Regions from separate parts of the Superficieibacter sp. genome, predicted to be linked through region 1. Evidence: predicted binding sites of a transcription regulator. Region 1 holds the regulator's gene; the other holds the start of a gene.
What was found. The regulator sigma-54, encoded in region 1, starts transcription at its own class of promoters, with help from an activator protein. The targets are predictions, from matches to a motif close to GTTGGCACANNTTTCGCTNT.
Positions count from the first base shown of each region.

Region 1 (4,635 bases):
ACTTCGGCATCGAAGCCCTGCATCAGCTCAAACAGCTTCATGGCCGGGCGGGCGTGCATTCCCAGCTTGTTGGTGACTTCAACAGTCTGCTTTACGGTCATGATTTGCGTTTTTCCAGCGTCCGGTGACGGGACTGTACGTTTTTACCGCGCGAGCGGAAGTAGTCCGCCAGCTGCTCGGCAATATACACGGAACGGTGCTTACCGCCGGTACAGCCAATCGCCACGGTTAAATAGCTGCGATTGTTGGTTTCGAGCATCGGCAGCCACAGTTCCAGGTAGCTACGGGTCTGGTAAATAAAGTTATGTACTTCGGTATGGCGGTCAAGAAACGCGGCGACCGGTTTGTCGAGGCCGGTCATTGGACGCAGTTTCGGGTCCCAGTGCGGGTTTGGCAGAAAACGCACGTCAAAAACGTAGTCCGCGTCGATGGGGATGCCATGCTTAAAGCCGAAGGACTCAAACACCATCGTCAGTTCGCGTTCGCGCTTGCCCAGTAGCCGCGTGCGCAGCATTTCCGCCAGTTCGTGAACCGACATCTCGGAGGTATCGACGATAAGATCGGCACGCGAGCGCAGCGGCTCCAGCAGATCGCTCTCCTGATCGATGGCGCTTTCCAGCGAAAGATTCTTACTGGAAAGAGGATGCAGGCGGCGCGTGTCGCTGTAGCGACGGATCAGCGTGTTGCGGTCTGCGTCAAGGAACAGCAGCTGCGGCGAAAAGGCATCCGGCAGGTTTTGCATTGCCTGTTCAAAAATCTCGGGTGATTCCGGCATATTACGCACGTCTATGCTGACGGCGGCGGAAGTCTGACGATCGACCAGACTTTTCGCCAGTTCCGGCAAAAGCACCACGGGCAGGTTATCTACACAGTAGAAGCCCATATCTTCCAGCGCGCGCAGGGCTACGGATTTCCCCGAGCCGGAGCGACCGCTGACGATCATCAGTACCATGTACCGTTTCTCCTCAGTACAGCAAAGGGTAAAGTATTATCCCTGCTAAACATCATCACTGTGTTCGTTTTCGGTGATGATTTGATACAGCTCTTCATCACTTTGTGCCGCTCGCAGGCGACGACAAATGGTTTTATCCGCCAGGCGTTTTGCCACCAGCGAAAGAGTATGCAGATGCGTTTTGGTCTGGTCAGCCGGAACCAGCAGGGCGAAGAGTAGATCCACCGGCTGGTTGTCGATAGCGTCAAAGGCAATCGGCGTTTCCAGTTGTACAAAGACGCCAACCGCGCGCAGGGTGTCCTCTTCCAGCTTGCCGTGAGGAATGGCGATGCCGTTACCGATACCGGTACTCCCCATTTTTTCACGGGTGAGGATCGCTTCGAATACGACCTGCGGCGGCAGACTCAGCTGCTTTGCTGCCAGCTCACTGATAATTTCCAGCGCGCGTTTCTTGCTCTGGCAGTGAACGTTACTGCGGGTACATTCCTGGTTAAGGACAGTGCTCAGTTGTAGGGCTGCATCATTGTTCATCATAGTTTCACCTAAGCCTCGCCTGACGCGGTATACGTCAGGCGAACGCCCGGACAATCAGTGTTGTTTCAGTTTATCTTTATGTTTGGTTAGCTGTCGCGCCAGTTTATCAATTAAACCGTCGATAGCCGCGTACATATCCTGCCCTTCCGCGCTGGCATGAATTTCACCCCCGTTAACGTGCAGGGTGGCATCCGAAATATGCGTCACTTTTTCCACTTTTAACACAACGTAGACCTGATTGATGCGGTCAAAATACTGCTCCAGCTTAGCAAATTTTGTGCTGACAAAATCGCGGAGTGCATCAGTAATCTCGACATTGTGCCCAGTGATGTTTAGCTGCATAGTGTCTTCCTTATCGGTTGTGTCACACCAGTTGTTTGCGCTGGTTAGACGGCGGAATGGATAAAGACTCTCGATACTTCGCAACGGTGCGGCGTGCCACCATGATCCCCTGATCGGACAGCAATGTGGTTAATTTGCTGTCGCTCAGCGGTTTCGCGGGGTTCTCCGCAGCGATTAACTTCTTCACCAGCGCCCGAATCGCCGTGGAGGAGGCTTCGCCGCCGCCCTCGGTATTTACGTGGCTGGAGAAGAAATACTTCAGTTCAAAAATGCCGCGCGGACTGTGCAGATATTTCTGGGTCGTCACGCGGGAAATCGTGGATTCGTGCATTTCGACGGCCTGGGCGATATCCGCCAGCACCATCGGTTTCATAAACTCTTCGCCCTGCTCAAAGAACGCCTGCTGTTGCTCAACGATACAGCGACTGACGCGCAGCAGGGTGTCGTTGCGGCTCTCAAGGCTCTTAATCAGCCACTTCGCTTCCTGCAAGTTGCTGCGGATATACTGGTTATCCGCTTCATTGCGGGTGCTACCGCCCATGGCGGCGTAGTGCTGATTGATTTGCAGACGGGGAATACTGTCAGAGTTGAGTTCGACCACCCAGCGATCGCTGATTTTTCGCACCAGCACGTCCGGGATGACGTACTCCGGCTCGCCGGTCTGGATTGACTGACCGGGACGCGGGTCCAGCGACTGGATCAGGTTTACCGCTTCTTTCAGCACATCTTCTTTCAGACGCGTGACGCGCATCAGGGTGCGGAAATCGTGATTGGCGAGCAGGTCGAGATGATCGCTGACGATAAGCCGTGCTTCGGTGAGCCACGGCGTGTCTTTGGCGTATTGCGAAAGCTGGATCAGCAGGCAGTCGCGCAGATCTTTCGCCGCCACGCCCACCGGATCAAAACGCTGGATGCGCTTGAGCACCGCCTCAATTTCATCCAGCCCGATTTCGTCGTCGCCTGTGCTTTCAAGAATATCGTCAACGGAGACGGTCAGATAACCGGTGTCATCCACGGCATCAACAATGGAAGTGGCGATAGCGCGGTCGGTGTCAGAGAACGGCGTCAGACCCACCTGCCACATCAGGTAATCCTGTAGCGACTGGGTGGTTTCGCCCTGGTACACCGGCAGCTCGTCGTCCTGATAATCGACGCCGTTACCGGAAGGGGTGCCCGCCGTGTAGATCTCGTCCCAACTGGCATCAAGCGGCAACTCCTCTGGCATATCTTTCTGCTCAAGGGCGTCAGCGGTATCCAGCGACTCGCTATCCGGGGTCTCTTTGGCGTCAATTTCATCGTGAAGATCGGTTTGCTCAAGCAGTGGATTACTTTCCAGTGCCTGTTGAAGTTCTTGCTGAAGTTCCAGCGTCGACAGTTGCAGCAGACGGATCGCCTGTTGCAGCTGCGGCGTCATGGCAAGCTGTTGACTAAACCTTAATTGCAAACCTTGCTTCATATTCAGAGCGATTTTCTCCCGAGTTTACGTCGCTGACTTCTTACACTTCATCATTTACGCAGCCTCTGTGCTGGCTGCGCCGGGATGCATCATGAATACACCCTATCAGAGTCTGAAGTCTTCCCCAAGATACACGCGCTTAACCTGTTCGTCTTTAAGGATTTCGTCTGGCGTACCGTGGGCGATCAGGTGTCCCTGGCTCACGATATAGGCTCGCTCACACACTGCCAGCGTTTCACGCACGTTGTGATCGGTGATCAGAACGCCGAGGCCGCTGTCTCGCAGGTGCTCAATAATACGTTTGATGTCGATAACGGAAATGGGGTCAACGCCCGCAAAGGGTTCATCCAGCAGGATAAATTTCGGATTAGCAGCCAGCGCACGGGCAATTTCCACGCGGCGACGTTCACCGCCGGAGAGGGCCTGGCCGAGGCTGTCGCGCAAATGATCGATATGGAACTCTTCCATCAGCTCTTTCGCGCGATCTTCGCGCTGTTCTGACGTGAGATCGTCACGAATTTGCAGGACCGCCATCAGGTTGTCGTATACGCTAAGACGGCGGAAAATGGAGGCTTCCTGCGGCAGATAACCGATACCCCGACGCGCCCGCGCGTGCAGCGGCAGCAGGCTAATATCATCGTCATCAATGATAATGTTGCCCGCATCGCGCGAGACAATGCCGACGACCATATAAAACGTGGTGGTCTTACCCGCACCGTTTGGACCCAGCAGACCAACGATCTCACCGGACTTTACGGTCAGACTGACGTCTTCCACCACCCGGCGGCCTTTATAAGCCTTCGCGAGGTTCTTTGCAGTTAATGTTGCCATAATGAATTAGTTACTCTTTTTCTGCGCCGGAGCCTGGTTGTTACTCTTATCCTGCAATTGCGATGGCACCAGAACGGTGGTTACCCGTTTGCCTTTTTCGCTGAACGCCTGCATTTTCTGCTCTTTCACCAGATAGGTGATTTTGTCTCCCTGAATATTGCTGTCGACCTGTTCAAGGAAAGCGTTGCCGGTCAGGGTCACAAAGTCATTTTGCAGCTCGTAATGCATTTGCGAGGCATGGCCTTTCACCGGTTTGCCGTTGTCCTGCATCTGGTAGAAGGTGGCCGGTTTACCGTAGCCGTCGATCACCTCTTTGCCTTTCTCACCGCCAGGACGGGTGACGACCACTTTGTCAGCGTTAATTTTGATCGTGCCCTGCGTGACAACGACGTTACCGGTGAAGGTGACGATATTGCCCTGCATATCCAGCGACTGCTGATCGGACTCAATATGAATGGGCTGATCGGTGTCGCCCGTTAACGCCAGCGCGGGAAGGCTGGCCGCCAGAAGCGTACTGGCC
Region 1 is NZ_DAMAPU010000002.1:77,717-82,351, forward strand. It holds gene npr (PTS phosphocarrier protein NPr) at 1-101, opposite strand, end outside; gene rapZ (RNase adapter RapZ) at 98-952, opposite strand; gene ptsN (PTS IIA-like nitrogen regulatory protein PtsN) at 998-1,486, opposite strand; gene hpf (ribosome hibernation promoting factor) at 1,541-1,828, opposite strand; gene rpoN (RNA polymerase factor sigma-54) at 1,851-3,284, opposite strand; gene lptB (LPS export ABC transporter ATP-binding protein) at 3,390-4,115, opposite strand; gene lptA (lipopolysaccharide ABC transporter substrate-binding protein LptA) at 4,122-4,635, opposite strand, start outside.

Region 2 (4,635 bases), on a different contig from region 1:
GAATCGGGTGAGTTTGGTGGAGAAAAAAGCCCATCCAGAGATGGGCTGAAAGTTTCCACGGCAACTTCAACTAACAACGAAAATTAAACGCTGTAGTACAGCTCAAATTCTACCGGGTGCGGCGTCATGCGTACGCGGTCATTTTCTTCGCGACGCAGGGCGATGTAGGCGTCAATCGCTTCATCGGTAAACACGCCGCCAGCGGTCAGGAATTCGCGGTCCAGATCCAGCTCGTTCAGCGCTTCTTCCAGAGAGCCTGCAACCTGCGGGATTTCTTTCGCTTCTTCCGGCGGCAGATCGTACAGGTTTTTGTCCATCGCTTCGCCTGGGTGGATCTTGTTCTTGATGCCGTCAAGACCAGCCATCAGCAGCGCAGCAAAGCACAGGTACGGGTTAGCCGCCGGGTCCGGGAAGCGCACTTCGATACGACGTGCTTTCGGAGACGCCACCACCGGGATACGGATGGAAGCAGAGCGGTTACGCGCAGAGTAAGCCAGCATAACCGGCGCTTCATAACCCGGAACCAGACGCTTGTAAGAGTTGGTGGTCGGGTTAGACAGGGCGTTGATCGCTTTAGCGTGTTTAATCACGCCGCCGATGTAAAACAGCGCCTGCTCAGACAGCCCGGCGTATTTGTCGCCAGAGAACAGGTTGGTGCCGTTTTTGGACAGCGACATATGGCAGTGCATACCTGAACCGTTATCGCCGAACATCGGTTTTGGCATAAAGGTCGCGGTTTTACCGAAGCGGTGAGCCACGTTATGCACGACATATTTGTAAATCTGAATTTCGTCGGCTTTTTTGGTCATGGTATTGAAGCGGGTTGCCACTTCGTTCTGACCTGCGGTTGCCACTTCGTGGTGATGTGCTTCAACCACCAGGCCCATCTCTTCCATCACCAGACACATGGTGGAACGCAGATCCTGCGCGGAATCTACCGGCGGAACCGGGAAATAGCCGCCTTTTACTGCCGGACGGTGGCCTTTGTTGCCGCCTTCGTATTTGGTGGAGGAGTTCCAGGCACCTTCGATATCGTCAATGGCGACGTGAGAGCCGGAGATAGAGCTGCCAAAGCGCACGTCATCAAACAGGAAGAATTCTGGTTCTGGCCCGAACAGCACGGTATCAGCGATACCGGTAGAGCGCAGATACTCTTCTGCACGTTTGGCGATAGAACGCGGATCGCGGTCGTAGCCCTGCAACGTGCCCGGCTCAAGAATGTCGCAGCGAATGATCAGGGTTGATTCTTCGTAGAACGGGTCAATCACCGCAGTAGAAGAATCCGGCATCAGAACCATGTCAGATTCGTTGATACCTTTCCAGCCACCAATCGAGGAGCCATCAAACATTTTGCCTTCTTCAAAGAATTCGGCATTAACCTGATGCGCAGGAATTGTGACGTGCTGTTCTTTACCTTTGGTATCGGTGAAGCGCAGATCGACAAACTTCACTTCGTGTTCATTCAGCATCGTCAAAACGTGTTCAGCGGACATACTTTAACTCTCCCCGGATTCGGTCATGGTCGTCGTGGTAACGAGGTCTTCAAACGGTCAGACTGGCGTGATTGCCTTAAAAAAGATAAAGCGAAATCTGTGCCAACTTTCAAATGCCCCCTAAAAGGCGCTATGATGCGCACCATAGTGCAAAAGGGCTGCACCACGGTGATTGTGTTGCACCAGTATAGTGCTTCAATGTGAACATAGAGCACCATATTGGTGCAATTTGCGTTTAGCAGCCTGATTTCGCTTCGTGAAAGCGATCACAAACAAACTCTGCAATACTTGTTTGCGGAGGATCTTTGTGATCCTGTTTTGTAGTGCGATTAATCCGTGTACAATAACGCGCTATTTCTAATGCCTGAGGCAAAGTTGTGATCGAAAATTTGCGTAACATCGCCATCATTGCGCACGTTGACCATGGTAAAACCACCCTGGTTGACAAGCTGCTGCAACAATCTGGCACCTTTGGTGAGCGTTCTGAGCTTACCGAACGTGTCATGGACTCCAACGACCTGGAGAAAGAACGCGGGATCACCATCCTCGCGAAGAATACCGCTATCAACTGGCGCGACTACCGTATCAACATCGTAGACACCCCGGGGCACGCCGACTTCGGCGGCGAAGTGGAACGTGTAATGTCTATGGTTGATTCCGTTCTGTTGCTTGTCGACGCAATGGATGGCCCGATGCCGCAGACTCGCTTCGTGACCCAAAAAGCGTTTGCTAATGGTCTGAAGCCGATTGTTGTAATCAACAAAGTTGACCGCCCTGGCGCGCGTCCTGACTGGGTTGTCGATCAGGTATTTGACCTGTTCGTAAACCTGGGCGCAACCGACGAACAGCTGGACTTCCCGATCGTTTACGCCTCTGCGCTGAACGGTATCGCGGGTCTGGATCACGAAGACATGGCGGAAGACATGACTCCGCTGTTCGAAGCTATCGTCAAGCACGTTGAAGCACCGAACGTTGACCCTACCGGTCCGTTCCAGATGCAGATCTCCCAGCTCGACTATAACAACTACGTTGGCGTTATCGGCATCGGCCGTATCAAACGCGGCGTGGTTAAGCCGAACATGCAGGTGACTATTATTGATGCTGAAGGTAAGCGTCGTAACGGTAAAGTGAACCAGGTACTGGGTCACATGGGTCTGCAACGTGTTGAATCTGCTTCTGCCGAAGCGGGCGACATCATTGCAATCACCGGTCTGGGCGAGCTGAACATCTCCGACACCATTTGCGATCCGCAAAACGTCGAAGCGCTGCCGGCACTCTCCGTTGATGAGCCGACCGTGACCATGTTCTTCTGCGTAAACACTTCACCGTTCTGCGGTAAAGAAGGCAAATACGTCACCTCTCGTCAGATCCTTGAGCGTCTGAACAAAGAGTTGGTACATAACGTTGCGCTGCGCGTAGAAGAAACCGAAGACCCGGACGCTTTCCGCGTATCAGGTCGTGGTGAACTGCACCTGTCTGTTCTGATCGAAAACATGCGTCGTGAAGGTTTCGAAATGGCGGTTTCCCGTCCGAAAGTTATCTTCCGCGAAATCGATGGCCGTATGCAGGAGCCGTTCGAGCAGGTAACGCTGGATATCGAAGAACAGAACCAGGGTTCCGTTATGGAAGCGCTGGGTATCCGTAAAGGCGATCTGCGCGACATGATGCCGGATGGCAAAGGTCGTGTGCGTCTGGATTACGTCATCCCAAGCCGTGGCCTGATCGGTTTCCGTACCGAATTCATGACCATGACCTCCGGTACTGGCCTGCTGTACTCCAGCTTCAGCCACTACGACGACGTCCGCGCGGGTGAAATCGGCCAGCGTCAGAACGGCGTGCTGATCTCCAACGGTCAGGGTAAAGCTGTGGCTTACGCCCTGTACAGCCTCCAGGATCGCGGCAAGCTGTTCCTGGGTCACGGTGCAGAAGTGTATGAAGGCCAGATCATCGGTATTCACACTCGTTCTAACGACCTGACCGTTAACTGCCTGACCGGTAAAAAACTGACCAACATGCGTGCTTCTGGTACTGATGAAGCCACCACGCTGGTCCCGGCAGTCAAAATGTCTCTCGAACAGGCACTGGAATTCATCGATGATGATGAACTGGTAGAAGTTACGCCGGTCTCTGTACGTCTGCGTAAACGTCACCTGACCGAGAACGACCGTCGCCGCGCTAACCGTGGCCCGAAAGACGCGTAATTAACGCCGCTTTCAACAAAAACCCCGCGCAGCGTGCTGTGCGGGGTTTTTTTATATCTCTTGCTGATGCAGCGAATCGGCGATCACCAGTTCTACATTCTCTTCGCTCAGTAATTGTTTAAAGGAATCTGGCGGTGGCGCGTCGGTAAAAAATGCGCGCCCCTGGCGCGCATTCCCTACAGAGACGGCAGCAGAGGCGGTAAATTTGGTGCGATCGGCGACCAGCAGCGTGTTACGCGCGTGCTTCATCATCGTCCTGGCGACCTGGGCTTCATTGACATCAAACTCCAGCAGCGTTCCGTCATGCTCAATAGCGCCAATGCTGGTGATCAGATAGTCAGCTCTGAAACCCTCAATAAAATTTACGGCGGCGGGGCCAACGATACCGCCATTGTGCGCGCGTAACGAACCGCCCGGCACCATCACCTCAATATCCTGGTTTTTATACAAGATTTGCGCGACGCGCAGACTATTGGTGATGATGCGCAAATCACGACGACTGAGCAAAGCCCTGGCGACCGCCTCGACGGTAGTACCAATCGTAATAAAAACGGTACAGCGTTCCGGGAGATAATCCGCGACCGCCTCAGCGATGGCCCGTTTCTCCTGGGTCAGGGAGAGTTCCCGTTGCTCAAAAGCCGTATTCATGATGCTGGAGACACGTCCGGCCCCGCCATGATGTCGGGTGATCAGACCCTGCTCGCTCAACTTACGAATATCCCGGCGCACGGTTTGTGTAGAAACATCCAGCAACTGCGCAAGCTCTTCAATATTCATATAGCCTCGTTCCGCAATATAGTGAACGAGCTGGTCGTGCCGTGGATTCCCGGTGACTTCAATAATGCTCATGAATACTCCTGTGCCCTTCCCCTGAGTTTTTTACTATTTTACGCATAAAGTGACAAAAATGACTCGTTTTGCTCACGATTACACATTCCGAC
Region 2 is NZ_DAMAPU010000013.1:14,403-19,037, forward strand. It holds gene glnA (glutamate--ammonia ligase) at 84-1,493, opposite strand; gene typA (ribosome-dependent GTPase TypA) at 1,871-3,694, shown strand; gene RT197_RS17850 (DeoR/GlpR family DNA-binding transcription regulator) at 3,746-4,543, opposite strand.
Region 2: a site for sigma-54 is predicted at 1,581-1,600, ahead of glnA (glutamate--ammonia ligase). Genes of this name have one in related genera too.